4 regions of the Fusobacterium sp. IOR10 genome follow, and region 2 is predicted to be linked to each of the others. Evidence: riboswitches for the same ligand, from Rfam matches in the RefSeq annotation. Region 2 holds a riboswitch; each other region holds the start of a gene.
The links. Region 2 has a riboswitch for S-adenosylmethionine ahead of metK (methionine adenosyltransferase). Riboswitches for the same ligand answer to the same signal wherever they lie in the genome.
Positions count from the first base shown of each region.

Region 1 (3,199 bases), on a different contig from region 2:
GGCTATAACCATAGTAATACTTAAGATAATTTATTAGGAGGATGGTTATGACAAAAAAAGAGTTTGTAGTGGATATTGCTGAAAAGGGCGAAATAGCAAAAAAAGATGCAGAAAAGTTTGTAAATTTATTTTTGGATACTGTAACTGATAATTTAGAAAAAGGAAATTCAGTAGGTTTTGTTGGTTGGGGTAAATGGGAAGTAACAGAAAGATCAGCAAGAGAAGTTAGAAACCCTCAAACAGGTGAAAAAATGCAAGTAAAAGCAAAAAAAGTTGTTAAATTTAGAGTAGGAAAATCTCTAGAAGAAAAAGTTGCAAAATCAAAAACAAAAAAGAAATCAAAGTAAAAAATAATTATACTGTAAACAATAAAAAAGATGAATTCTATAAATATAGGATTCATCTTTTTTTATTTATATCTAAAATTATGCATTGAGTAAAACAATATAATAATTTAAATATCCTGCAAAACTTAACCAAATAATATAAGGTATTTGTAAAATACCTGCAAATTTATTTAATCTAAAGAAATTAAAAGTCATCCATATAACAGCTAATAAAAGGAACATGTGTAAATAAAAACCAGGAACAATTAAATGAAATTTAAAAAACACAAATGGCCATATAAAATTAGAAGTTAATTGAATATAAAAACTAGTTACAGCTAATTTATGATTTCTTTTTTCAAGAATTAAATAAAGGCCTATTCCCATAAAAGTATAAAGGAAAGTCCACACTAGTGGAAATACAAATGAAGGGGGAGCAAAGTCAGGAAGCACAAGTTTTTCATATAACTCCACTGAATTTTGATTAAAGAATCCTGAAATACCTCCAAAAAGAGTGGGTATTAATAGGCATAAAATAAATTTAGATAGCTTAAAATTTTTCATAAAAATCCTCCTTAAATCAAAATAATATCTATATATGTATTATACATCAAGAAAGTCATATTACAAAATTAATTGTAAAGAATTGACTTTGATAATTCATTGTGATAGAATGTTTTAAATTAAATACCATATAGAGAAGTTGAGGGACAGGCCCGAAGAGACTTCAGCAACCTACTTTGAAAGAAGTGTGGTGCTAATTCCTGATAGATGGCGAATATATCATATGAGACTCCTCACATCTATCAAAAGATGTGAGGATTTTTTATTATAAGGGAGAGAAAAGATGAAAATAAAAGAAATATTTGAGAAAAAAAAGACAACTATATCCTTTGAAGTTTTTCCACCAAATAAATATTATTCTTTGGAAGAAGTTTACTCTGTTATAGATAAATTATCAGAACTTGGTCCAGATTTTATAAGTGTAACTTATGGAGCTAATGGATCAGGAATGAGAAAAACAGCAGAAATTGCAGAAAAAATTCAAAGTAAAAATATTTGTTCATTGGCACATTTAACTTGTATAGGAGCAAGCAAAAAAGAAATTGAACATGTATTAAAAGACTTTGAAAAATATAATATTGAAAATATTTTAGCTTTAAGAGGAGATCCTCCAAAGGAATATTTAAATTTAGATAAGGGAGATTTTAAATATGCAAGTGATTTAGTTGATTTTTTAAAGTTAAAGGATAAATATTGTATTGGAGGAGCAGTTTATTCAGAAACTCATCAAGAAAATAATGATTTGTTGGACTTATTTAATTTAAAGAAGAAAGTTGAATCAGGAACAGATTTTTTAATTTCACAAATGTTTTTTGACAATAATAATTTCTTTGAATTTTTAGAAAAATTAAAGAAGTTGGAAATTAATATTCCAGTTATAGCAGGTATAATACCAATTACAAATAGTAAGCAAATAAAAAAAATAACATCTCTTTGTGGAGCGAAAATTCCTCCAAAACTTCAAAGAATATTAGATAAGTATGAGGACAATCCAGAGGCTTTAAAGGAAGCTGGAATTGGGTATGCAACAGAACAAATAATTGAACTAATTGCTTCAGATGTTAAGGGAGTTCATATATACACAATGAATAAGCCTGAAATTGCCAAGAAAATAATGGAAAATATTGCTAGAATAAGAGAAACATTTTAGGAGGTAATTATGTTTGATAAATTAAAAAATAAAATACTAGTTCTTGATGGGGCAACAGGGACAGAAATACAAAACTATAATTTAACAGAGGAAGATTTCAAAGGAGAAGCATTTAAAAATCACAAAACATTTTTAAAAGGTTGCAATGAAATTTTAAATATAACAAACCCTAGTATTATTAAAGATATTCATTTTAAATACATGGAAGCTGGGGCAGACATAATAGAGACAAATTCTTTTAATGCAAATAGAATTTCATTAGGGGAATATAATCTTCAAGAAAAAGCATATGAAATAGCAAAGAAAAGCGCTGCTTTAGCAAAGGAAGCAACAACAAAATTTTTTGAAAAATACAAGAAAAAAATATTTATAGCAGGGTCAATAGGCCCAACAAGTAAAAGTCTTTCAATACCTGTTGGAAATATTCCATACGAAAGAAGCTTAACTTTTGATTATTTAAAAGAAATCTATTATGAGCAAATTTTAGGACTTGTTAATGGGGGGATAGATATAGTTTTAATAGAAACTATTTTCGATGGACTTAATGCAAAGGCAGCTCTTTTAGCTGCAGAGGAAGTATTTGCATACAAAAATATAAATTTACCAATTATGATTTCAATGACTGTTAATAAACAAGGAAAATTATTATCAGGACAAAGCATGGAGTCTTTAGCAGTGGCCCTTGATAGAAAATCAATTATATCCTTTGGTTTAAATTGTTCTTTTGGTGCAAAGGATTTAATTCCTCTTATAAAGAAATTAGGAAAATTTGTAGATAAACCTATTTCATTATATCCAAATGCAGGTCTTCCAAATGAAGAGGGAAAATACAATGAAACTCCTCAAATAACAGTATCTTATCTAAGAGAACTTATTGATGGGAAGCATTTAAATATTGTAGGTGGATGTTGTGGAACTAGCTTTGAACACATTAAAGAAATAGTTTCTGCCACAAAGAATAAAGAGCCAAGAAAGTTTAATCTAGAAAAAAAACATAATTATATTTTATCTGGAAATGAAATTTATGATTTTAAAGGTAAGTTTTCTCCAGTTGGAGAAAGAAACAATGTTGCAGGTTCTAAACTTTTCAAAAGATTAATAGAGGAAGAAAATTATATAAAAGCATTGGAGATAGCTAGAAATCAAATAAAAAATGGAG
Region 1 is NZ_WJWY01000012.1:12,756-15,954, forward strand. Features, by position in the region: gene GIL12_RS04875 (HU family DNA-binding protein) at 48-347, shown strand; gene GIL12_RS04880 (TspO/MBR family protein) at 426-890, opposite strand; SAM riboswitch class I at 1,014-1,120, shown strand; gene metF (methylenetetrahydrofolate reductase [NAD(P)H]) at 1,174-2,040, shown strand; gene GIL12_RS04890 (homocysteine S-methyltransferase family protein) at 2,050-3,199, shown strand, end outside.
Region 1: another riboswitch for S-adenosylmethionine. It lies ahead of metF (methylenetetrahydrofolate reductase [NAD(P)H]); the one in region 2 lies ahead of metK (methionine adenosyltransferase).

Region 2 (3,199 bases):
TTCAAGAAGACTTATTTGACATAAGAAGAATAGCGATTTTTCCAACTAATGGAAAATTTAGTTTTAAAAGAAAAGTAACAGGAAAATATAATTTTATAAAAATAAAAAGAGAAGAGAAACATATGAATAAATAAATTATTAACTGGGAGGTAATTATGAAAAAAATAGCTTTTTTTCCCATGATAGCATTAGTATCACAAATTACTTTAGCATCTAGTGTTGGAATTGGTTATGGAGTTACAAGTGAATTTTTTAAAGGTGATGATAAAAGTCATGTACTGCCATTTTTGAATTATGAATATGACAATTATTTTATAGATTCTACAACAGCTAATACGTTACACATAGGGTATAGGTTAATGGAAGATGATGTGTACGCATTTTCTTTATATGCAGTTCCCTTTGGAGGATATAAAATTGATGGAAGTGATTTAGATTCTAAATATAAAGGAATTGATGACAGAGATTATCAATTTATGCTAGGAAGTGAATTTAAATATTACAATGGACTTCATGATGTTGAGACAATTTTAAATGCAGAAATAGGCCAAGAGGGAGGAAAATTATCCCTTAGAATTCAAAAACCTTATGTAATTAATGAAAATTTAATAATAAAACCTTCTTTTAATTTTAACTATTATAATTCAAGTTTTATTGATTATTATTTTGGTATAGACTCTGGAGAAGCCAGTACAAGTACTTCCTTAAATGAGTATAATGGGGAAAGTGGCTATTCACTAGGAATTGGGGTTACAAGTTCTTATAGATTAACAGATGCTTTTTCATTGCTTGGATTTTTAGGTGCAATGAAATTTTCAAGTGAAATAAAAAATTCTCCCATTGTTAGTAATAGTTTGATTTATTTAGGTGGAGTTGGAATTGTATATACTTTTTAAAAAAGCTTGACTTTTTGAACAAATAATAATAAAATATAAACTGAAATACCATCAAGAGAGACGGAGGGATTGGCCCGTAGATGTCTCAGCAACCTACATTTATTGTGTGGTGCTAATTCCAAAGAGATGGGACAATGTAGATATTATGTCCTTTCCTATGGAAAGGACTTTTTATTTTGAATTTAATTTGTGATAACTAAGTAAATATAATATATAAGTATATATATTTTAAGGAGGAATTAATGGAAGATTTAATTTATTTTACTTCAGAATGCGTTTCCCCAGGACATCCAGATAAAGTATCTGATCAAATTTCAGATGCAGTTTTAGATGCATGTTTAAAGGATGATCCAGAATCAAGAGTAGCATGTGAGGTTTTTTGTACAACAGGACAAGTAATAGTTGGAGGAGAAATTACCACTAAAACTTTTGTAAATATTCAAGATGTAGTTAGAGATAAAATAAGAGAAATAGGATATAAAACAGGTATGGGATTTGATAGTGATTGTGGGGTATTTAATTCAATACACGCTCAATCATCAGACATTGCCATGGGTGTAGATAGAGGAGGAGCAGGAGACCAAGGTATTATGTTTGGGGGAGCTGTAAAAGAAACCCCAGAACTTATGCCTCTTGCTTTAGTATTAGCAAGGGAAATATTAAGAGTTTATGTGGATTTAAAGGATAATGGAGTTTTGACTTGGGCTAGACCAGATGCAAAATCTCAAGTAACATTAGCCTATGACAGGGAAGAAAACATTAAATTTATTGAAGCTATAGTTGTTTCAGCTCAACACAATCCAGACGTAACTCAAGAACAAATCCACGAGGATTTAAAAGAATTAGTAATTAAACCTGTAATTAAAAAATATAACATGAAGTTTGAAGATATAAAGAAAATATTTATCAATCCCACAGGACAATTTATAATCGGCGGTCCAAATGGAGACACAGGACTTACAGGCAGAAAAATTATAGTTGATACCTATGGTGGATATTTTAGACATGGGGGAGGAGCTTTTTCTGGAAAAGACCCTTCAAAAGTTGACAGATCAGGGGCTTACGCTGCTAGATGGGTTGCTAAAAATATAGTTGCAGCTGGATTAGCTTACAAATGTGAGGTTCAACTATCTTATGCAATAGGAGTAATAGAACCAATTTCAATAAAAGTAGATACATTTGGTACAGGTAAAGTTGATGAAGTGAAATTATCAAGAGTAGTTAAAAAAATATTTGATTTAACACCAAGAGGAATAGAAAAAGAGTTGAAATTAAGAAGTGGTGAATTTAGATATCAAGATCTTGCAGCTTTTGGTCATATTGGAAGAACAGATATTGATCTTCCATGGGAAAAATTAGATAAAGTTGAAGAATTAAAAAGCTATTTTGGCTTATAATTCTAGGACGGAAATCTGTTTAAAAGCCTATGATTTGCTTAGGAAAAATCCAAAGAATGATTGATTTTTTTGAATTTATATGGTATAATTTCTTGGTAAAGTATATTGTTTAGAGGAGAGTGGGGAAACCCACTCTTTATTTATGGTAAGGATTAGGAAGAGAGGTGAGTTGTTTTTGGAAAAAGAAGATAAATTGAAAGTTATAGAAAAAATTGAGAAGATAATAGATCCAACTCTAAAAGAATTTGGTCTGGAATTAGTTGATGTGGAGTATCTTCAAGATGGAGGATATTGGTATGTAAGGATATACATAGAATATTTAGATAAGGAGATATCATTGGGAGATTGTGCTAAAGTGAGCTCAGCAGTTGGTGATGATATAGATAAAATTATCGATAAAAAATTCTTTTTAGAAATTTCCTCACCTGGAATAGAAAGACCTTTAAAAAAACCAGAAGATTTCATTAGATTTCAAGGGTCAAAAATAAAAGTAAGTTTAAAGCATAAGTTAAATGATAAAAAGAATTTTGAAGGTGTACTAACAAAATTTGAAAATAATATTGTATTTCTTCAAACAGAGGATGAAATGCAAATACCATTTAAAGAGATTAGAAAATCTAATCTAGTCTATGATTTTAAAGATATTTAAAGTCTAGGCTTCAGGAGGAGAAAATGAAAGGTAAAGACGGAAAAAAATTTCTAGCAGCATTGGAAGAGTTGGAGAAATCAAAGGGGTTAAGCCAAGAAAGTTTATTAGAAACAGTTGAGCAAGCCCTTTTAGCAGCTTATAAAAAACATTTTGGAGAAGAAGAAAATGTCAAAGTTGAGATAAACAGAACAACAGGAGAAATTAAAGTTTATGAATTAAAAACAATTGTTGATGATGTTTATGATGCAGCTTTAGAA
Region 2 is NZ_WJWY01000003.1:6,373-9,571, forward strand. Features, by position in the region: gene GIL12_RS01005 (polysaccharide deacetylase family protein) at 1-134, shown strand, start outside; gene GIL12_RS01010 (MipA/OmpV family protein) at 156-896, shown strand; SAM riboswitch class I at 942-1,029, shown strand; gene metK (methionine adenosyltransferase) at 1,139-2,293, shown strand; gene rimP (ribosome maturation factor RimP) at 2,436-2,942, shown strand; gene nusA (transcription termination factor NusA) at 2,966-3,199, shown strand, end outside.

Region 3 (3,199 bases), on a different contig from region 2:
TGATTCTTCAGAACTTTTACAAATATACTACACAACTGTTAATAATAATATGAACAGTGTTATGAAAATCCTTACAATTATTTCAACAATATTCATTCCCCTTAGTTTTTTAACAGGGTTATATGGAATGAACTTTAAACATATGCCTGAGCTAGAAAATCCAAATGGATATTTTTACACTTTAGGTGTTATGCTATTAATAATAGTGATTATGATAATTTATTTTAAAAAGAAAAAATGGTGGTAGTCGTACTAGAATCTAGTACGACTTTTATATATATATTATAAATTTTTTAATGCAGTTTCTAAATCTTCAATAATATCTTCTATGTCTTCAAGACCAACAGACAGTCTAACTAGCCCCTCATCAAGTCCAGCAGCCTTAAGCTCTTCCTTAGTGTATGGAGAGTGAGTCATTGAAGCAGGATGCTCAATTAATGTTTCAGTACATCCAAGACTAACAGCAAGGGTACAAAGTTCAACTGTATTTAAAAGCTTTTTACCAGCTTCAAATCCCCCTTGTAATTCAAAGGCTAGAGTTCCACCAAAGTTTATCATTTGTTTTTTAGCAATTTCATATCCCTTGTGAGATTCAAGACCAGGATAGTATACTTTTTTTATTTTAGGATGACCTTCTAAAAATCTAGCAACCTTTAGAGCACTTTCACAATGTCTTTCCATTCTAACTTGGAAAGTTTTTAAACCTCTGATTATTAAACTAGCCTCTGCAGGTGCTAAAACTGCACCAGTCATATCCTTTATTCCAACAAATCTAATTTGATCTAAATCTTCTTTTTTCCCAAGAACAAAACCTGCAAGTAAGTCTCCGTGACCATTAATATATTTTGTAGCTGAGTGAACAACTATGTCTGCACCTAAATCCAAAGGTTTTGACAATATGGAGATGCAAAGGTATTATCAACTATTAATTTAATATTTTCATAATTTTTAGCTATTTTACCAATAGCTTCAATGTCAACTATTTTTAAATTTGGGTTTGTTGGAGTTTCTAAATATATTATTTTAGTATTAGGTTTAATAGCATCTTTAACAGCTTGTAAATCAGATGTATCTATAAAACTAACTTCAACACCAAATCTAGAAATACCTGCATTTAAAAAGGCAAAGGCACATCCATATAGAGTTTTATCAGTAACTATATGATCTCCACTTTTAAGGAAAGTCCAAAATGTAGAACTGATTGCTCCCATTCCAGAGGCAGTACCAAGACCAGCTTCAGCATTTTCAAGTAGAGCTAATTTTTCTTCCACAACACTAACTGTAGGATTACCTAATCTACCGTAAATATACCCATCTTCTTCTAGGGCAAATCTTCTTCCCCCTTGTTCAGCAGAATCAAATATAAAAGTTGAACTTTGGAATATAGGTGTAGTTAGGGCTCCAAAGGCATTTTTTTTGCTTCCTCCATGTATTGATATTGTTCCAATTCCCTTGTTTTTTAAATTTGTCATAAGTTTCCTCCTAAATAAAAAAAGGCTCTATTACCATCCATCAAGTAATAGAGCCACTATATTAAAATTAGTGATTTTCATCTATCTGGAATTAGCACCACATATAAAATAGGTTGCTGAAACATCATCGGGCCAGTCCCTCAGTTTCTCTTGATGGATATTTAATTTCACTTATGATACAACAAATGAAAAAATTTGTCAATAAATTAAATAATTTTAATTTAGAAAATATAGCTAAATCCAGCATAGAATGATCTTTTTTCTTGAGGGATAACATAGGTATAGCTACCGCTACCACTAACATATCCAAAATATTCTTCATTAAACAAATTATTTATTCCCCCATAAATACTCATCCCATTTGGATGATTATATTTTAAGGATAGATCAACAACAGTATTTGATTTAACAATTCCATCTTCACTGCTAGTTTCCTTTGTAAAATTATTATAAGAACCTGTATATTTCCAAGTAAGACCTCCAGAGAAATTATCTGTGAAATTATAATTACCACTTAACATAATATTATGTTTTGGAACTTTTTTAAGTCCAGAATCAACTAGGGAAACTTCCCCTTTAAGCTCTTTTCCTTTATTGTTGTAATCTGATTTTCCCATTAAATAAGTATAACTTTCTTCAAAGGAAAATTTTCCAATTTTTTGACTAAGGGATGTTTCTAGCCCATATCTATGAGTTTTGTATAAATTGTCAGTTATCATATTTAAATGACCATTTGAAAAATGATAGAATCTATCCATTTGGTTATCAGTTTCATTATAGAAAAGTGTTAAATTAAAGGCAGAACCTAAAACATAGTCCCTTAATCCAACTTCATAAATATCAAAAATTTCATCCTCTGCATTTGTAAGTACAGTTGCTTTTTCACCATTTATATAGACCCTATCTGTTATTTCCATTCCATCTGGTCCAGTGAAACCTCTTTCATACCTAGCATAAATTTTACCAGTATCTCTATAGTTATATCCAGCAGATAGTTCATAGTTCCAGTTGTCCCTATGACTAGTTCCATTTAGAACTCCCCAACCACCAGCAGCTTTTTTAAAGGTACTCCAATCTGTTCTATCAAACCTAGCTCCTTGGGTAAATTCTAAATTTTTGTATTTGAAAATATTTAAGAAATAAAGGGCCTTAACATATCTTTCATAATCAAAATTTAATTGGTCAGCTTTGTAAGTGTCATTTCCATCTTTGTTAACTATGTATCCATATTTATCAACACTTTCCCCAGCACTAATATCAGGAACATCTCCACTGCTAACTTTTCTAGATGTAATATCGTCATAATTAATACTTGCATTTTGTTTGAAATAGTCTAAACCAAATAATATATTATTTTTTTCAGTGTACTTGTAGTTTAGTTTAGCCTTTATTCCATCAGTTTTTTGCTCAATTTTCTGATCACTTTCATATTCATAGGGATTATTTTTAAAATATCCCTCATTGTGAAAGGCATCAACTGATAAGTCAAGGTTATCACTAATATTTAAAGAATAACTTCCCTTCCAATTTTCCTCTAACCTATCAGCAATATTATATCCACTGATTCTTTTCTTTATTTTTTCCTTATTTTCATCAATTCCAACTGTAACTAGGCTAGTATCAGGGCGATAGTCTCTACCATAATTTTTAAGATTTCCACTTTTAACTGTTTTAATAAACTTCCCATCTTCCTCAAAACGGCTATATTTTAAGGCTACAGCTTGTTT
Region 3 is NZ_WJWY01000008.1:71,178-74,376, reverse strand. Features, by position in the region: gene corA (magnesium/cobalt transporter CorA) at 1-247, shown strand, start outside; partial or broken gene megL (methionine gamma-lyase) at 283-1,472, opposite strand; SAM riboswitch class I at 1,547-1,632, opposite strand; gene GIL12_RS03555 (TonB-dependent receptor) at 1,694-3,199, opposite strand, start outside.
Region 3: another riboswitch for S-adenosylmethionine. It lies ahead of megL (methionine gamma-lyase); the one in region 2 lies ahead of metK (methionine adenosyltransferase).

Region 4 (3,199 bases), on a different contig from region 2:
TCAGTGAACTCAATTATTTTAAGATCAATCCCTTCTTTAGCTAAATCAGGTTTAATTTCCTGTAATATTTCAGCATGGGGTACAGGTGTAGCACCAACTCTTAAGATAGTGTTTCCAAAAGATAGTTGACTTAGAAGTAATAGGTTAACTCCTGTTAATAATAATTTTTTAAATGTTTTTGTCATAATATTCATCTCCCTTATATATTTATTATCTATTTTTTTTTGTTTTGGCCACAAGATAGTTTCCTAAACTTTGTATTAATTGAACTAAAATAATAATTACAATAACAGCATAAATCATAATATCAACTTTAAATCTTTGATATCCAAATCTTATGGCTAAATCTCCAAGACCTCCAGCTCCTATAGTTCCAGCCATGGCAGAATAACCAATAAGACTAATTATAGTTACAGTAATTCCATGAATAAGATGGGGAAGCGTCTCAGGAATCATAACTTTAAATATTATAGTTAGATTATTTGCTCCCATACTGGAACTAGCTTCAATTAAACCTTTATCAATTTCATTTAAAGCCCCCTCAACGATTCTAGCTACAAATGGTGCAGCAGATATTGAAAGAGGTACAATAGCAGCATTAACTCCTATTGTTGTCCCCACGATTAGTCTAGATAGGGGAAATAAACATATCATTAAAATAATAAAGGGAAAAGATCTAAGAGTATTAATAATAAATTCTAAAATTTGATTTAGTTTTCTTTTTTCCCATATATTTCCTTCCTTTGTAATAACTAGTAGTATTCCTATTGGAAAACCAATAACTAAAGAAAATATAGCTGATAATAATACCATGTATAAAGTTTCCAAAGTAGAATTAAAAATCATATTAAAGACCATTATATATCACCTCCACAATAACTCCTTCTTCCCTTAACCAGTCTATAGCTAATTTTTGTTCATTAAAATCTCCAGAAAGCTCAACGTACAAATGTCCAACTTTCATAGTAGAAAGATTTTCTATGGAACCACCGATTATACTAAAGTCAATGTCAAACTTTTTAATTGCTCTTGAAATAATTGGATCCTTTGAAATTGAACCTAGAAAATTTACTTTAATCAACATACTTCCCTTAGTTTCCATTAAAGAAGCTGTTGATTCTTCATTATTTGGAAGATACGATATAAGTTCCTTGGTAGTTTCTGTTTTAGGATTAGAAAATATATGATGAACTCCTCCAGTTTCCACAATTTCTCCATGGGACATTACAGCAACTTTATTACAAATATCTCTTATAACTTCCATTTGATGGGTTATCATAACTACTGTAAGTTCAAGTTTACTTTGAATATTTCTAATAAGCTCCAAAATTGATTTAGTTGTCTTAGGATCTAGAGCAGAAGTTGCTTCATCTGATAATAAAATTTTAGGATTATTTGCAAGAGCTCTAGCTATTGCTACCCTTTGCTTTTGTCCTCCACTTAGCTGACTAGGATAAGAATCTTTTTTATCAGAAAGTTCAACAAGTTCTAGTAATTCAGTAACTCTTGATTTAATTTTTGATTTTTCTAATTTGGCTATTTCCAAAGAAAAAGCAATATTTTCTGAAACTGTTCTAGATGATAAAAGATTAAAATGTTGAAATATCATTCCTATTTTTTTTCTTTTTTCTAGTAATTCTTTTTTATTTAAAGAAGTAATATCAGTTCCATCAATAATAATTTTTCCACTTGTAGGCTCTTCTAATCTATTTAAAAGTCTAATTAAAGAAGATTTTCCAGCTCCACTTAAACCAATAACACCAAATATGTCACCTCTTTTGATATTTAAACTAACATTTTTAACTGCAATGAAATTATTGGGATAAGTTTTATTAACATTTTGTATACGTATCATGTAGTGCTCCTTTCTTAATTGTATAAATTTTATAAAAAAAAATCTTTAAAACTATATTCATCAAGTTTTAAAGATTGGGTTCAACGATTTTTGGTCATCGCCATCTGTCTGGAATTAGCACCACACTATATTAGCAGGTTGCTGAAACTTCAAAGGGCCAGTCCCTCAGTTTCTCTTGATGGATATTTAGTTGAAATAATAATATACTAATTTCTTTCTTTTGTCAAACATTTTTTTATTTTTTTCTTTTAAAGATATCTTTAAAAGAACGTTTGTTTGCATTTTTCATTTCTCTTTGTTCTCTATGATAATTAGACCAGTTGGGATTAGACCTCATATTTTTTCTAACTTTACTCATATACTTATAAGTTGAAACCATAGATTTAAACTTATAAATGATACTAGATTTAATACTAACTACTGTATCAACAAAACCAACAAAGAATCCCTTGATATTTAAAAGGATAAGTTTAAATCTATTTAATTTATAAATATGAGAACAACTAGGGCATTTATATTTAGCCACTTTATTTCTAACTCTCATTTTCTTTTTACATTTAGGACATTTTATAATTATCTTTTCCATTTTGAGCCTCCAATACTAAATTTAGTTCGTGGTTATATTATAATCTTTATTCCAAGTATAGTCTAGTTATAAAATGCAAAATCAAAAAAATATTGACATTTATCTAAAAAATAGGTACAATAAACTTAAATTAAATTTTAGATTAGAAGGAGAGATTCATGAAAAAATTAGCAATCACAGTAAAATTTCATAACCCCATGGTTCCTAATTAGGATTTGTGTGTGTGATGAAAGTCATAGATATAAGTCCATTTTAAGCTGAAAATTTGGATTTGTATCTAATGTGGAATTGAGCTATGCTAAAGAGAATTTTTCTTTATAAGATAAAGCCATTTAACTGCATTAAGATGCATTAAATGGTTTTTTTATTTTATTTAAAAAATATTAATATAAAGGAGTTGAATTATGAAATTAATTAAAGTCCCCGGGAACTCATATAAAATTAAAAAATGTAAGTAACATTTATTGTAGGTTTAACTAAAAAATGGAGGGGAAAATGATGACAACGGAAACAATGATAACATTTGTAGTATACTTAATATTTTTAGTGGGAGTTGGAATTTATTTCTACAGGAAGACAGAAAGTGCAGAGGATTATTTAATAGGCGGAAGAGGGATGGGTTCTTGGGTAACTGCCCTATCAGCTCAAGCAAGTGATATGAGTGGATGGCTTCTTATGGGTTTACCTGGAGCAGTATACTCAGCAGGAATGTCACAGATATGGGTTGTAATTGGTCTTGGAGTTGGAACTTATCTTAA
Region 4 is NZ_WJWY01000045.1:1,559-4,757, forward strand. Features, by position in the region: gene GIL12_RS09435 (MetQ/NlpA family ABC transporter substrate-binding protein) at 1-185, opposite strand, end outside; gene GIL12_RS09440 (methionine ABC transporter permease) at 211-858, opposite strand; gene GIL12_RS09445 (methionine ABC transporter ATP-binding protein) at 848-1,855, opposite strand; SAM riboswitch class I at 1,953-2,040, opposite strand; gene GIL12_RS09450 (hypothetical protein) at 2,091-2,441, opposite strand; gene putP (sodium/proline symporter PutP) at 2,937-3,199, shown strand, end outside.
Region 4: another riboswitch for S-adenosylmethionine. It lies ahead of GIL12_RS09445 (methionine ABC transporter ATP-binding protein); the one in region 2 lies ahead of metK (methionine adenosyltransferase).